DNA from 2 places in the Streptomyces sp. NPDC007095 genome. Region 1 is predicted to be linked to the other one. Evidence: riboswitches for the same ligand, from Rfam matches in the RefSeq annotation. Region 1 holds a riboswitch; the other holds the start of a gene.
The links. A riboswitch is a leader RNA that binds a small molecule or an ion and turns the genes downstream of it on or off. The one in region 1 is predicted to bind cobalamin.

Region 1 (6,361 bases):
AGCGAACTGGTCACCAACGCCATCCGCTACGGCGAGGCGCCGATCCAGCTACGCCTCATCCGTGACTCCACGCTCATCTGCGAGGTGTCCGACGGCAGCAGCACCGCCCCGCACATGCGCCGAGCCCGGGTCTTCGACGAGGGCGGTCGCGGGCTGCTGCTGGTTGCCCAGGTCGCCGAGCGCTGGGGCAGTCGCCAGACCCCCGCCGGCAAGACCATCTGGGCCGAACAGCCACTGCCCGCCTGACACCAGGACGCCCCCGCGCCGGCACCGGCGCCGACCGTGGCGGTCGTGGCGGGCTCACGGCACCGGTCGTACGTCGGGCGGACGCCGCCGGGCGGAGTTCACGAGCCGGTCGGCGAGCGTGACGACGAGATCGCGGAGCTCGTCCGGTCGCTCGATGACGAAGGGCCGATCGAGCGACGCGAGCACCGGAGGCAGCCAGTCGAGCCGTTCCACACGCAACCTGACACGCGACCAGCGCTCGGAATCACCGTCCTCGCGGCCCGTCGGCGGCGGCTCCTCGACGATCGCGACGCTTGCCGGCAGCCGGACGCGGATCTGCTCGGCCGTCCCCCGGATCCACAGGATCACTTCGTGCCGGTACGGCGCCTCGGCGAATCCCGACAGAACGCGCTGCGCCGGATCGAGCCCCGCGGGCGGCTCGAAGGAGCCGGGCAGGGACCTCGCGTCCGCGATGCGGTCGAGCCGGAACGTGCGGTCCTCGCCGCTCTCGGGCTCCGCACCGGTCACGTACCACCGACCCGAGTGGACGACGAGCCCGTACGGGTGCACGGTGCGGACGCTGTGCCGGCCGTCTCCGGCGGTGTACCGGATCGAGACCGGCCGGCGATGGCGGATCGCGTCGGCCACCGAGAGCAGGACCGCGCTCTCCGGTGCGGCTGTCTCGTCGGGCGGAGCGGTGAAGGCGAGGGAGTCGAGCACGGCGTCGAGCCTTCGGGCGAGGCGCTTGGGCAGGACCCGCCGGATCTTGGCCGTGGCCGTCTCATGGGCGGTGCCCGCGGTCGTCGGCAGTCCGACTCGGCGACCGGCGATCAGGCCGAGCAGCACGGCCAGCGCTTCGTCGTCGCCGAGCATGAGCGGAGGCATGCGGTGGCCGGGGGCGAGCCGGTACCCGCCGTAGCGGCCGCGCACCGATTCGACCGGCACGTCGAGGTCGACCAGGTGGTCCACGTAGCGCCGCACGGTGCGTTCGTCGACTTCGAGCCGCTCGGCGAGTTCGGCAGCCGTCCTGATGCCGCCCGACTGCAGGAGCTCCAGCAGGGTGAGCACGCGAGCGGTGGGCCTGGGCATGCTCAGAAGTATCCCCGCAATACCGGGCGGAATGTGTCCGCTATCCCTCCTAGCCTCCGTGAGTACGAATCCCACCGAACTCACCGGGAGATCACCGTGAACTTCGTCTCGATCCGTGTCATCACGGGCGATGTCGCACGCCTCGTCGGCTTCTACGAACGTGCTACCGGCACGCGGGCGAGCTGGTCCCACCAGGACTTCGCCGAGCTCAGGACGGCGTCAGCCACTCTGGCGATCGCCGGCATCCGCACCGTGCCGCTGTTCGCGCCTGACGCCGCCCGTCCCTCCGACAACCGTTCCGTGATCATCGAGTTCCTCGTCGACGACGTGGACGGCGTGTACGAGAACCTGACCGGCTTCGTGGAGGACTTCGTCAACAAGCCCACCACCATGCCTTGGGGCAACCGTTCGCTGCTGTTCCGCGACCCCGACGGCAACCTCGTCAACTTCTTCACCCCGGTCAGCCCGGACGCCGTCAGGAAGTTCCCTTCCTGACGGCGCGGAGGCGGAGCTGTCGGGCTGAGCTGTCAGGGCTGAGCTACGCCAGGAAGGTGACCCCTCGTGCCGTGGTCATGAGCGGCGTGCGCGACGGGAGGCGTACACCGCCCCGGCGCCGAGGGCGACCACCAGGGCCGCGCCGCCCGCGATGGTGCCGACCGGCGCGCTCGCACCCGTCTCCGCCAGCGGCGGCCCGCTGTCGCTGGGCGACGGCTTGGGGGTGGCGGGCGGCGTCGACTCCAGCGGGGGCACGTCCGGCGTCGTGGGAGGCGTGGTGGAGGGCTTGGGGCTGGTCGGAGGCGGGGTCGTCTCCTCGGCGGGAGGCTTTCCGCCCGCGGGAGTCGTGGGCGTGACCGGGGTGGCGGGAGTGGTCGGGGTCGACTCCGACGGCGTCGGGGTGGGCGAGTCCGACGGGCCGGGGGTGCACGGCTGTTCGCCTCCGTTCCACGCCGCTATGAGGTGGTAGGGGGTGACGACGTTGTCGGGCTCGTAGGGCACGGGGCCGTGTCCCTCCCCCGTCTTGCCGTCGTAGGTGATGTCGTCGCCGTACAGGTCGATCTGGCCGTAACAGTCCGGCGCCTTCACGGTCAGCTTCTGCCAGGTCCGCTTCGCGTCGTCCGTACCGGCGACGTCGTCGGCGCTGAGGTAGACCGTCGCCTTGTCGACCAGGCTCTGATGCCCGGAGACGTACCAGTTCGGCCCCTCGGTGGTGTATTCGGCGAGGGATACCGGGTACTTGCAGCCCTCCCCGACGGTCTGGCCCGGGGCCAGCCGGACCTGGACGCTGCCGGGAACGGTGTCCCAGAGATGGAACCCGCCCTGCGAGGTCCAGTCGGCACCCACGACGTTTCCGTCCGCGCCGACGATGCGGTACTGGACCGTGGCGGACTCGCACGCCCCGGCGGTCGTGGCACTGGCCACCCCTGCGCCGAGCACGGGCACGGCGGCGGATGCGAATGCGGTTGCGGCGAGCACAGCCAGAGTTCTGGAGTGTTGCGAACGCGACAAGATGAGCCTCTGTGAAATCGAAAGTGTGGGAGGTGATTGCGCGCGAGTGACCGACGCGGACGGCAGAACTGGATGACCCGATGCAAGAACCGGCGCACGGACCGACGGAAGAACCGACGGAAGAACCGACGGAAGGCATGCCGCCCAAGCCACTCGTGTCGCTTCGCTCACTTCAGACGCGGCGAAGCGAGCTGGATTCTTCCAAGTCTTAACAACTCCCGTCAATCCTTCACCGGCTGCGCACTTCCTCCACCGAACGCGCGTCGGCCGTACGGGACTTACGAGACCAGGTCCCGGTGACGGACGAAGCAGTTCAGCTATCGCGCAGCGCAGGCAGCCGACGTCCGCATCCGTATGCATATCCGCATCCGGCGGCGTGGCTTTGTCGGCGGGGCATGACGGCGAGCACACCGTCGGCGTCCTCCCGGCCTGCTCGCGGCAGTCCGCCGGGGCCCCGACCAGAGTCTCCAGGTCCTGGAGGAGCTGTGCGGTCCGCTTCGCCTCATGGGCGAGCAAGCGCACCCGAGCGCTCTGACCACCGATCTGCCGCCGGCCGGCGATCAGCTGCTCGCACTCCGCCACCGTGAGGCGGCCGCCTCACGACCGCCGAGGGTGATGCGGCGCGGCCGGGGTCGTCTGGCCACTCGGTTCCTCCGCTCCTCGCCCGGGTGGTGCCCGCCCCGTCGCTCGGTTCCGTGAGTCAGGTCCGTGATCCGCCGGCGTCGATGCCCGGAAAACGCGAGAGGGCCCCCGGATGGTTCCGTGGGCCCTCACTCGGGTGTCGGGTCATGTCAGCTGGGGACGGCGACCCGTCGGCTCGCGGCGGCCGTCACCGGCTTGGGATTCAGCAACCGCTCGGCCAACTCGCCGAAGACCAGGCCGAATCCGCCCCACAGGACGGTCTGGATGGCCAGCGCGGAGAGACGGAACCGCCACAGCAGAGTGGCGGGGAAGTCCTTCGGCACCTCGTTGACGACCGGCAGGAACGCGTACGCCAGACCGATCACGACGGCGAAGGCGGCCACCGCGGCGACGGTGGCGTACCAGGTGCCGATCCTCGGTGCCAGCCGCCTGCCCAGGATGGTGGCGGCGATCGCGAGGAGCACGCTGAGCACCATCATCAGGAAGTACAGGGTGGTCCGCTTGCCGATGGTGTCGGGGTTGCCGACCGACGGCGGGTTGGCCGGGTACTTCAGGAACGGCACGACGTACACGGCCAGCAGCGCGCAGCCGGACAGCAGCAGTGCGGTCGCCCGCGGGCTGAAGCGGCCGACGCGGCCGAGCGCGAAGGAGAAGGCGAGCGCGGCGATTCCGCCGAAGGCGACGCCGTAGACCAGAACGCCGGTGGCGAGACCGGCGGTGGACTGCAGGGAGCGGGAGACCATCTCCATCTCGTGCTCGTGGGAGTGGGCTTCCTCGAAGCTGATCGCGCTGTCGACGTTCGGCTCACCGAGGAAGTAGGCGGCAACCAGGGCGAGCAGGCCGGCACCGAGGCCGGCGAGCATGCCCCGCACGAGGAGATTTCTTACCGTCGCGGAGTTCATGGGAGTGCCGGGGTTCCCCTCGGTCAGTGGCAGGGGAAGCCGAGAAGGTGGCGGGCGTCGTGCACCCACTCGTGGACGTCCGAGCCGGAGACGACGGAGGTGGCGCCCTGTTCGGCACCGACGAAGTACAGCAGGACGAGCATCAGGATGCCGAAGAAGACCGCCCACGGAGCTATCGCCTTGAGCGGCAGCTTGGCGGGAACGACGGGGGTGGTGGTTGTCGGCTGGGCGACGGTCTGCGCCATGGCAGGACCTCCTCGGGAGTTCGCGTCCCATCTCGGTGGTGCACTGGACGACGGCTACGGGTCTGACTCACGAGAGGTCCCAGCGGGCTGGAGCCTCTCGTTCACAGTGGCGCGACCGTGCCGGTTTCCCACCGGCTTCCGTCTTGCCGTCATCGATATCGCACCGACCGTACCGCGTGTCGGGTGCGGGGCCAAGACCGCGCCACCTGGCGTGATCTTCCTCTCGCGCCAGGTGGCCGATCCCGGGTGAACAGCGGGTCAGCGGTGGCGGAACCCAGTTGAGTTCGGGCCCCGGCCCCGCTCTCAGACCGAGGGGGACCGGTCCGCGTCCTGGGACTCGGGCGTGTCCGTCGTACGACCGAGCTTCTGTGCCTCCTCCAGCGTGCGAGCGCCGCGGAGGGGGGAGAACGTGAGCCAGAAGGAGACGACGAGGTAGGAGACCCCGACGGCCCACAGGGCCGTGCCGGGTGACAGGGCGTCGGCCAGGGCACCGCCGACGACGGCTCCCAGGGGCAGCGTGCCCAGGGCGACGAGGCGGTAGCTCGCGGTCACCGCACCGATCTGGTGCTCCGGCGGAATGGCCTGCCGCAGGCTGACGGCGAACACGTTGAACAGCGCGACACCGAAGCCGTTCACCACCATGGCGACCGACGCGAGCACGGCGACGTACCCGCCTGCCCGGCTGACGGCGGGTACGAGCAGCAGACCCACCGCGGCCAGCACCGCACCCAGGGCCAGCACACCGCCGACGGCCCACCGTTGGGTGAGCCGGGTGGCGCAGAGCGAACCGATCAGGGCCCCCACACTGCCGATGCCGGTGATCACGCCCACCGTGGTGCCGCTCATGTCGAGATCACGGACGGCGAACACCAGGAAGACGGTCAGAAAGGCCTTCTCGTGCAGGTTCGACAGGCCGGCCTGAACGCACAGGTCCCGGATCGGTCGCAGGGACCATGTGTAGCGGAGCCCGGAGCCGATCGCCTTCAGCGCCGACTCACGAGGCTGTTCAGGGGCCCTGACGCCCCGCAACAGCAGACCGCTCACGGCGGCACCGGCGGAGCACGCGGCGGCCACCGTCAGGGTCGGCGACACCCCCAACTGGCCGACCAGGAAGCCGGCCGCGGCGGGACCGGCGAGGGTGCTGACCGAATACGTCGCCTGGTGCAGGCCGTTGGCCGCGGCGATGGAGTTCAGCGGCAGGAGCCTGGGCAGCGTGGACTGGTAGGCGACTTCATAGAAGACGGTGGCGACACCGATCACGGCGGCGGCGGTGACAAGTTGGCCGAAGTTCAGCCCGTCGGCCGCCTGGAACGCGGCGAGCACCGCCAGCGCCGCGCCCTGCGCGACACTCGCGGTGACGAGGGTGCGGCGCGGCGGGTACCGGTCGACCATGACGCCCGCGACCAGCGAGAGCACCACGACGGGGACGAACTGCACCGCCGACACGAGTCCCACTCCCGTGCCGTCGGCATGGAGGTGGGTGACCGCGATCAAGGGTAGGAGAAAACTGGTCAGCTGTCCGCCGAAATGTGCCGAGGTTTCTCCCAGCCAGATGTTGCGGAAGTCTTTGTTGTCCGCGATCAGGATTCGGATATCCCTGTCGAATATGGCCACCGCAACCCCCGGTCAAGTCTTCATGAAAAAAATCACGATAACGCTAGCATGGCGCACTGCGGTCCGCTACCGTGCAAGTCGATGTCGCTGTTGCACCCCCTTTACGGTAACAGGAGTCGCGGAATGTACGACCATTCA
Region 2 (6,361 bases), on a different contig from region 1:
CTCTCGACGACGCAGGAGGTCCATGACCGATCATGGGACCTTGATTTCCGGTGCTTCCGGCAGGAAATGTTCGCCGGGGCGCCGCCCACGTGGCTCGGTTACGAGCGCCTCGTGCCCGCCACGTCCGTGAGGCAGCCTGGAAGTCTTGTCTTGTCAGGGGCGTGCCAAACTGAGGAAGTGACCCCTGCTGCGCACGTCGGACTACACCGCCCCACCGACGCCAGCGCCGACCTGGCCGGGGCCGGCTTCCTCACGTCTTTCCCGTACATCTCCTGTGCGTCAGCCGAAGGATTGAGCCCTCTAGAGGAATAGCGCAAGGGCCCTGCACAGACGTAACGCACGTGCCACATCGCTGACATGACGCACAGCCACAACGCGCCGCGGACGATGCACCGCGCTGCCAGCGGAACGTTCAGTGTCCGCCGGTCCTCCTGGACTCACCGCGGGCTCCGGCGGGGCTTCTGCGCGCAGCGGCTACGACGGGACGCAGTGTCCGGCGCGGGCACCGGCGTACTCTGGCTTGCCGCTTTCGAGGACGCGGAGCAAGGACGCAGTCACGATACGCGTCGTATGGCCGATCCGTAGGACACGGCACGGGAACTCCCCGACCGGCGTGGGTCATCCGCGGGGGCGGAACTGAGGGCCATAGGTCTCCTTGGCGCCGGTGATGGGCATCTCCATCAGGTCCACGGCAGGAGCCTCCAGTCTGCGCATACGCCGCACAGCCGTCCTGAGACTGTGGGGGTCGCCTTCGCCCCACGCCGTGTCGAGCGCTTCCAGAACTGCGGTGTACGTGCTGTCGAAGTCTTCCAGGAGCCGCCGGGCCTCGGCGGGCGGCCGGCTCCAGCCGCCCGTCGGGACCATGGACATGGGCCGTGTGTCGGGGAAGGGGACCGGTGCTCCGGTGAACTGCCACTTGCCGCCGGTCTCACGCAGTTGCCGGCCGTGGTAGATCTCGGCGAAGGCGTAGTAGTGCGCCATGTGGCCGTCGCCCAGGCCGTCGGCCGGGGAGACCGAGGTGCCTTCCCCCTGGTCCTTGATGATCTCGATCGAGCGCTCGATGTCCTCCAGGGTCTTGGCGGGTCTGAGTGTGTCCTCACCGATGCGTTCGTGCATCTGCCGGTCGACGGAAAGATCGGGTGCCACCACCCGGAACGCCTTCAGCAGTTCGTCGTAGAAGTGGCCGATGCTGAGGGGTTCACGCGCGCTGTCGGTCAGTGGCGCCGCAGGCGCCTCGATGGCCATCATCACGTCCCGCACGAGTGCCTTGGTCAAGCCCGACAGGTACACGTCGACCCCTGGATGCACCCCGCCCGGCAACGGACCCGGGTAGACCGGTGCCGACTCCCTGATCCGCGGGCGGCCTCCCAACCCCACCAGCAGATTGCAGACGATGCCGAGGTGGTACATCTCGTCGGAGACGATGCGCCGGATCAGCTGGGCGGCATCACACTTGCGGTTCTTGATGGACCACCAGCCGCACAGATAGGGCGGGATGGTGGAGAACTCGATTTCCACGGCCACCTGAAGGGCCGATCTGAGCCAGTCGACGCCGCGGTTCTTCTCCGGGACGGCGACCAGGCGGGCCACGGTCCCGTGTTGCGGTGGGGCGTACCGTTCGGGCTCCGAACGCCGGGGGCTGTGAGTGCAAGCGGCCACCGAGACCGGTGGGCCCGCCGCCAGTGCAGCCGACGTCAGCAGGCTGCGACGCCGAACAGGAACACCGGCCGCTTCCTCGGGAATTCCATTCGCCTTCGCCACGGCCGCCTCCGCACCCGCCGGTGATCCCGGCATCGCCCTCGAACCAGGTGCGCGAAGCTAGCAGCCTCGCCCGGTCTCTCCGTGGCGCCTGCAGCGCACGACGCGCCTCACCACGCCATCGGTCCAGGGCCGGGAACCAAGCGGCCATCGGCCCCGACTACATACAAATTGAGGTGACCGGGATTCGCGGGACGGCTCCCGTTTCGGACCGGCCCTGCGGGCTGGGGCACAGCGGAGTCGTTCATGCCGGTCGCGATCGCCAGGTCCGACGTACGGCGAGGGGGCCTGTCTGCCGCGGGGCCATGAAGAGGGGAGGGCGGAGAGGCCAGGAGAGCGGGGAGAAACGCTCGGCCCAGGGGGGCAGGATGCGGCCGGGCTCGCCGATGGTGTCGATGACATGGCAGATCCGGTGTCCGTCGATGAGGCGGTGGTGGGAGTGCTCGGCGGGAACGAGGCACACGGGGACCTCCTCTCGTGTGGCCCGATGTGATCTTGGATACCTGCGTGGCGGCGCAGCTGTGCAGCCGTGCGTGTTGGCCCGTACGGTGGGCAAGCCGTGGTGTTCGGGAAGACCGGTGACAGCCCTTCGCGGGGTTCAGACCGGAGCGGCCCTCGCCACTGTGATCGGGGAGTATCCATCCCAGTTGTGCACGGTCACTGTTCGCCGCCCGGCGGACGGGAAGGCCGGGACGGACACGCACGCACCCGTAAGCCAGGAGACCGGCCACGGCACTTCACGAGGTGATCCACGAGGTGCTGGAGCGTGATCGTATGACCCTGCCCACCGAGTCCACACACTTTCGCTGGAGGCGCGAGGACACCGTCCGTACCGCCGGGCTGCTGGTGGTGATCGCCGCGCTGCACGTCGTGGCGTTCGGCATCCTGTTCCTGCTGGTCGTGCCGGGGCACTACGAGGTCGGTTCCAAGGCGTTCGGGCTCGGCCTAGGGGTGACCGCGTACACGCTGGGCATGCGGCACGCGTTCGACGCCGATCACATCGCCGCGATCGACAACACCACCCGCAAGCTGATGGCCGACGGCAAGCGGCCGGTGTCGGTCGGCTTCTGGTTCGCGCTCGGTCACTCCAGCGTGGTGGTCGCCATGGCGGCCCTGGTCGCGGGAGGCGCACAGCTCGCCGGCACACTGCTCAACGACGACTCCCGTACCCACCAGACTCTCGGGGTCGTCGGCACGACTGTCTCTGGGACCTTCCTCTACCTCATCGCGGCGCTCAACCTCGTGGCGCTCGCCGGCATTCTGCGGGTCTTCCGGGCGATGCGATCGGGGACGTACGACGAGGCCGCTCTGGAACAGCACCTGGACTCGCGCGGGTTCATGAACCGTGTCCTGGGCCGCTTCACCAGGTCGATCACCCGGCCCGGGCAGATGTTCCCCCTGGGTTTCCTGTTCGGTCTCGGCTTCGACACCGCGACCGAGGTCACCCTGATGGTGATGGCGGGCAGCGGTGCCGCGGCCGGGCTGCCGTGGTACGCGATCCTGTGCCTGCCGCTGCTGTTCGCCGCAGGGATGAGCCTGTTCGACACGCTCGACGGCACCTTCATGAACTTCGCCTACCAGTGGGCGTTCTCCAACCCGGTGCGCAAGGTCTTCTACAACCTCACCATCACCGGCCTGTCCATCGCCGTCGCCTTCCTGATCGGCACCATCGAACTGGTCGGGGTGCTGCACGAGAAGCTCGATCTGCGCGACGCGGTGACCGGCTGGATCGCCGGGCTGGACCTGGACAACGTGGGCTATGTCATCGTCGGCCTCTTCGTCGTCGTCTGGGCGGCGGCGCTGGCGTACTGGCGGCTGGCCAGGGTGGAACAGCGGTGGTCCGCCCGTCTCGGAGCGGGTGGCTGACACTCGACGCGTGATCCATCCTCACGCCGCCTGTCCGGGTCGGCGAAGAGCAGGGACGCCGTGCTTGCGACCTCTTCGTCGCTGCGGCCTCTGCGCGAGAGCCGGGAACCGGACGGCGCCTGCATCCGACTCCTGAGAGGAGGGCAGGCCGAGCCGGACAGGGCGCACTGGTGGTGCTCACGGCCCAGGCGAGGGAGAAGGTCCCTCGGCCGCATGGCAGCATCGGGGGCATGAGTGCGTCCCCGGCGGTACGGAGCCTGCGCGCGGCGGTGTTCGCCGCGCTGTGCGTGCTGCTCGCCGCCGGGGGGCACACGCTGGCGACCGGTGTGGCACCGCTCGTGTGGGTGCAGGGCATTGGGCTCGTGCCGGTCTTCGCGGCCGGGTATCTGCTGGGCGGCCGGGAGCGGTCGCTCGCGGCCATCGGTGGCGGGACGCTCACCGCCCAGGGCGGACTGCACCTCGTGTTCGGCGCCGCAGGGCCGCACACCACGATGGTCATGCACGGCATGCATATGTCCTCCACTCACGCCCTGACCCCGCACGCCACCGCCGCTCATGCCGGTGCGGCACTCGTGCTGACATGGTGGCTGCGGTGCGGGGAGGCCGCGCTGTGGTCGCTGCTGCGCCGAACCGCCGTGCTGGTTCCGGGCCTGGTGGCCTGGTGGCGGGTGAGCGGCGGGTGCCCATTCGTGCCGGACGCCGGGGAGGCTGGACGGCCTCGCGGCGGGGAACCGTGGCGAGTGCGGCGTGTCCTCCTGCGGCACGCGGTGCAGCGGCGCGGTCCGCCGCCGGGACCTGGTACCCGAGCTGACCCCGGCACACTCCTTCCAGTCACGGAGATCGACCCACCCATGTCCCGAGTACGCACCACGCTGCGCCGCGCCGGCACCGTCACGGCCCTGGCCGCCTTTGGAGTCCTGGCCGCCGCGGGCATCGCGTCCGCGCACGTCACCGTCCACCCCGACAGCTACGCCAAGGGTGCCACCGACGGCGTCCTGACCTTCCGGGTCCCCAATGAGGAGGACACCGCCTCCACCACCAAGGTGCAGGTCTTCCTGCCCACCGACCACCCCGTCCTCGGCGTCCTCGTCTCCCCAGGGGACGGCTGGACGGCCAAGGTCACGAACACGAAGCTCAAGACACCGGTCAAGACCGACGACGGCACCATCACGGACGCGGTGTCCGAGATCACCTGGACCGGCGGCAAGATCGACCCCGGGCACTTCGAGGACTTCGATGTGGCCTTCGGCCAGCTTCCCGAGGACACGGACCAGCTGACCTTCAAGACTCTCCAGACGTACTCCGACGGCAAGACCGTCCGCTGGATCGAGGAGGCGGCGAAGGGTGACGAGGAGCCGGAGAACCCGGCGCCGGTCCTCAAGCTCACAGCCAAAGACGCACAGGACCTGGGAAGCGGTGCTTCGGCCACCTCGTCGGCGGCCCAGAAGGGCTCCGACAGCTCCGACTCGACCGTGGCCGGCAGCGACTCGACGGCCCGTGAGCTCGGTGTCGCCGGGTTGATCGTGGGTGTGCTGGGCCTGGCCGCGGCGGCCTTCGCCATCGTGCGCAGCCGCTCCGGCGGATCTCGGCCCGAGTGAGGGTGGTGTGCTCTGCCGACGGTGACCCGTCGGCAGAGCACACGTCCGCCGAGCGGTCATCCTTCTTGGGGCGTACGCCAAAAGGCGTGCCGGAACTCGGACCTTGCTCTGTCCGACTCCTCCAACGCGTGACGGACCCGACTGCCTGTCGAGGGGCTCCCGGGTGCGCCTGCCCGTGTCCCGTATCCGTGGCCGCCGCCCGCGCCTGCGGCTCCCGCTCCGCGGGTTTCGGTGGTGTCAGCGATTGTGAGGCAAGTCACGATTAGGTCCCGGAACTTGTCTCTCCGTCGATCCGACAACTGGAACGGTACGGCTACAACTGCCATCACCTGCACGACGGTTCGATGCGACCAGGAAGGCCGGGCATGGCCGATATTCCGTTGTCACCCCGCTCCACCGGTGCGACCCGCCGCAGACTGCTGCCGCCTCCGGCGCTCTGCGGATTCCTGATCCTGCTGGTGCTGCTGTTCTCGGTGTCCTATGCCGTCGGGTCGGCGGCGGGGCCGGTGGCGCCCGGCATGCACGGCACCGGAAGAACCGGGGGCAGCGGCGGGAGCGGTGGGAATGGCGGGGGCATGGACGACATGCCCGGGATGAGCCATGGGAGCGGTGAGTGATGGCGGTCGAACCGACGGCGAGCCTGGTCGTCACGGACATCACCGTGGGCGGGATGACCTGCGCGGCCTGTGTGCGGCGGGTGGAGAAGAAGCTCGGCAAGCTGGAGGGCGTCACGGCCACGGTCAACCTGGCCACGGGGCTCGCCCGGGTCAGCCATCCGGCCGATGTCGCGCCCGAGGCCCTCGTCACCGCGGTCGAACAGGCCGGGTACCAGGCCGCACTGCCTGCGAGTGAGGACGGCGAGGACTCCGGGGCGGTGGACGAGGACGAGGCCGAGTCCCGGCGCGAGCGGGAACGGATCACGGTCACCGCGCTGCTGGCCGTGCCGGTGCTGGTGCTGTCGATGGTGCCGGTCCTGCAGTTCCGCAACTGGCAGTGGCTGTGTTTCGTACTGGCCGCCCCGGTGGCGGTGTGGAGCGCCTGGCCCTTCCACCTCAGGGCGCTGCGCGGGCTGCGTCACTCCACGGCCACCATGGACACCCTCGTCTCGCTGGGGGTCGTGGCGTCGTTCTCGTGGTCGG

Region 2: it holds a riboswitch for cobalamin, as region 1 does, so the genes downstream of both, ABZ656_RS11920 (HoxN/HupN/NixA family nickel/cobalt transporter) here and ABZ656_RS09075 (CbtB-domain containing protein) in region 1, are expected to answer to the same signal.

Annotation. Positions count from the first base shown of each region.
Region 1 covers NZ_JBEYFS010000018.1:38,796-45,156, forward strand. The annotation lists gene ABZ656_RS09050 (SpoIIE family protein phosphatase) at 1-246, shown strand, start outside; gene ABZ656_RS09055 (YafY family protein) at 301-1,314, opposite strand; gene ABZ656_RS09060 (VOC family protein) at 1,411-1,809, shown strand; gene ABZ656_RS09065 (hypothetical protein) at 1,885-2,787, opposite strand; gene ABZ656_RS09070 (CbtA family protein) at 3,612-4,364, opposite strand; gene ABZ656_RS09075 (CbtB-domain containing protein) at 4,388-4,609, opposite strand; cobalamin riboswitch at 4,644-4,792, opposite strand; gene ABZ656_RS09080 (MFS transporter) at 4,913-6,223, opposite strand; gene ABZ656_RS09085 (phytanoyl-CoA dioxygenase family protein) at 6,347-6,361, shown strand, end outside.
Region 2 covers NZ_JBEYFS010000026.1:31,156-37,516, forward strand. The annotation lists gene ABZ656_RS11910 (ferritin-like protein) at 619-1,590, opposite strand; gene ABZ656_RS11915 (hypothetical protein) at 2,003-2,221, opposite strand; cobalamin riboswitch at 2,302-2,505, shown strand; gene ABZ656_RS11920 (HoxN/HupN/NixA family nickel/cobalt transporter) at 2,533-3,624, shown strand; gene ABZ656_RS11925 (YcnI family protein) at 4,476-5,222, shown strand; gene ABZ656_RS11930 (hypothetical protein) at 5,588-5,839, shown strand; gene ABZ656_RS11935 (heavy metal translocating P-type ATPase) at 5,839-6,361, shown strand, end outside.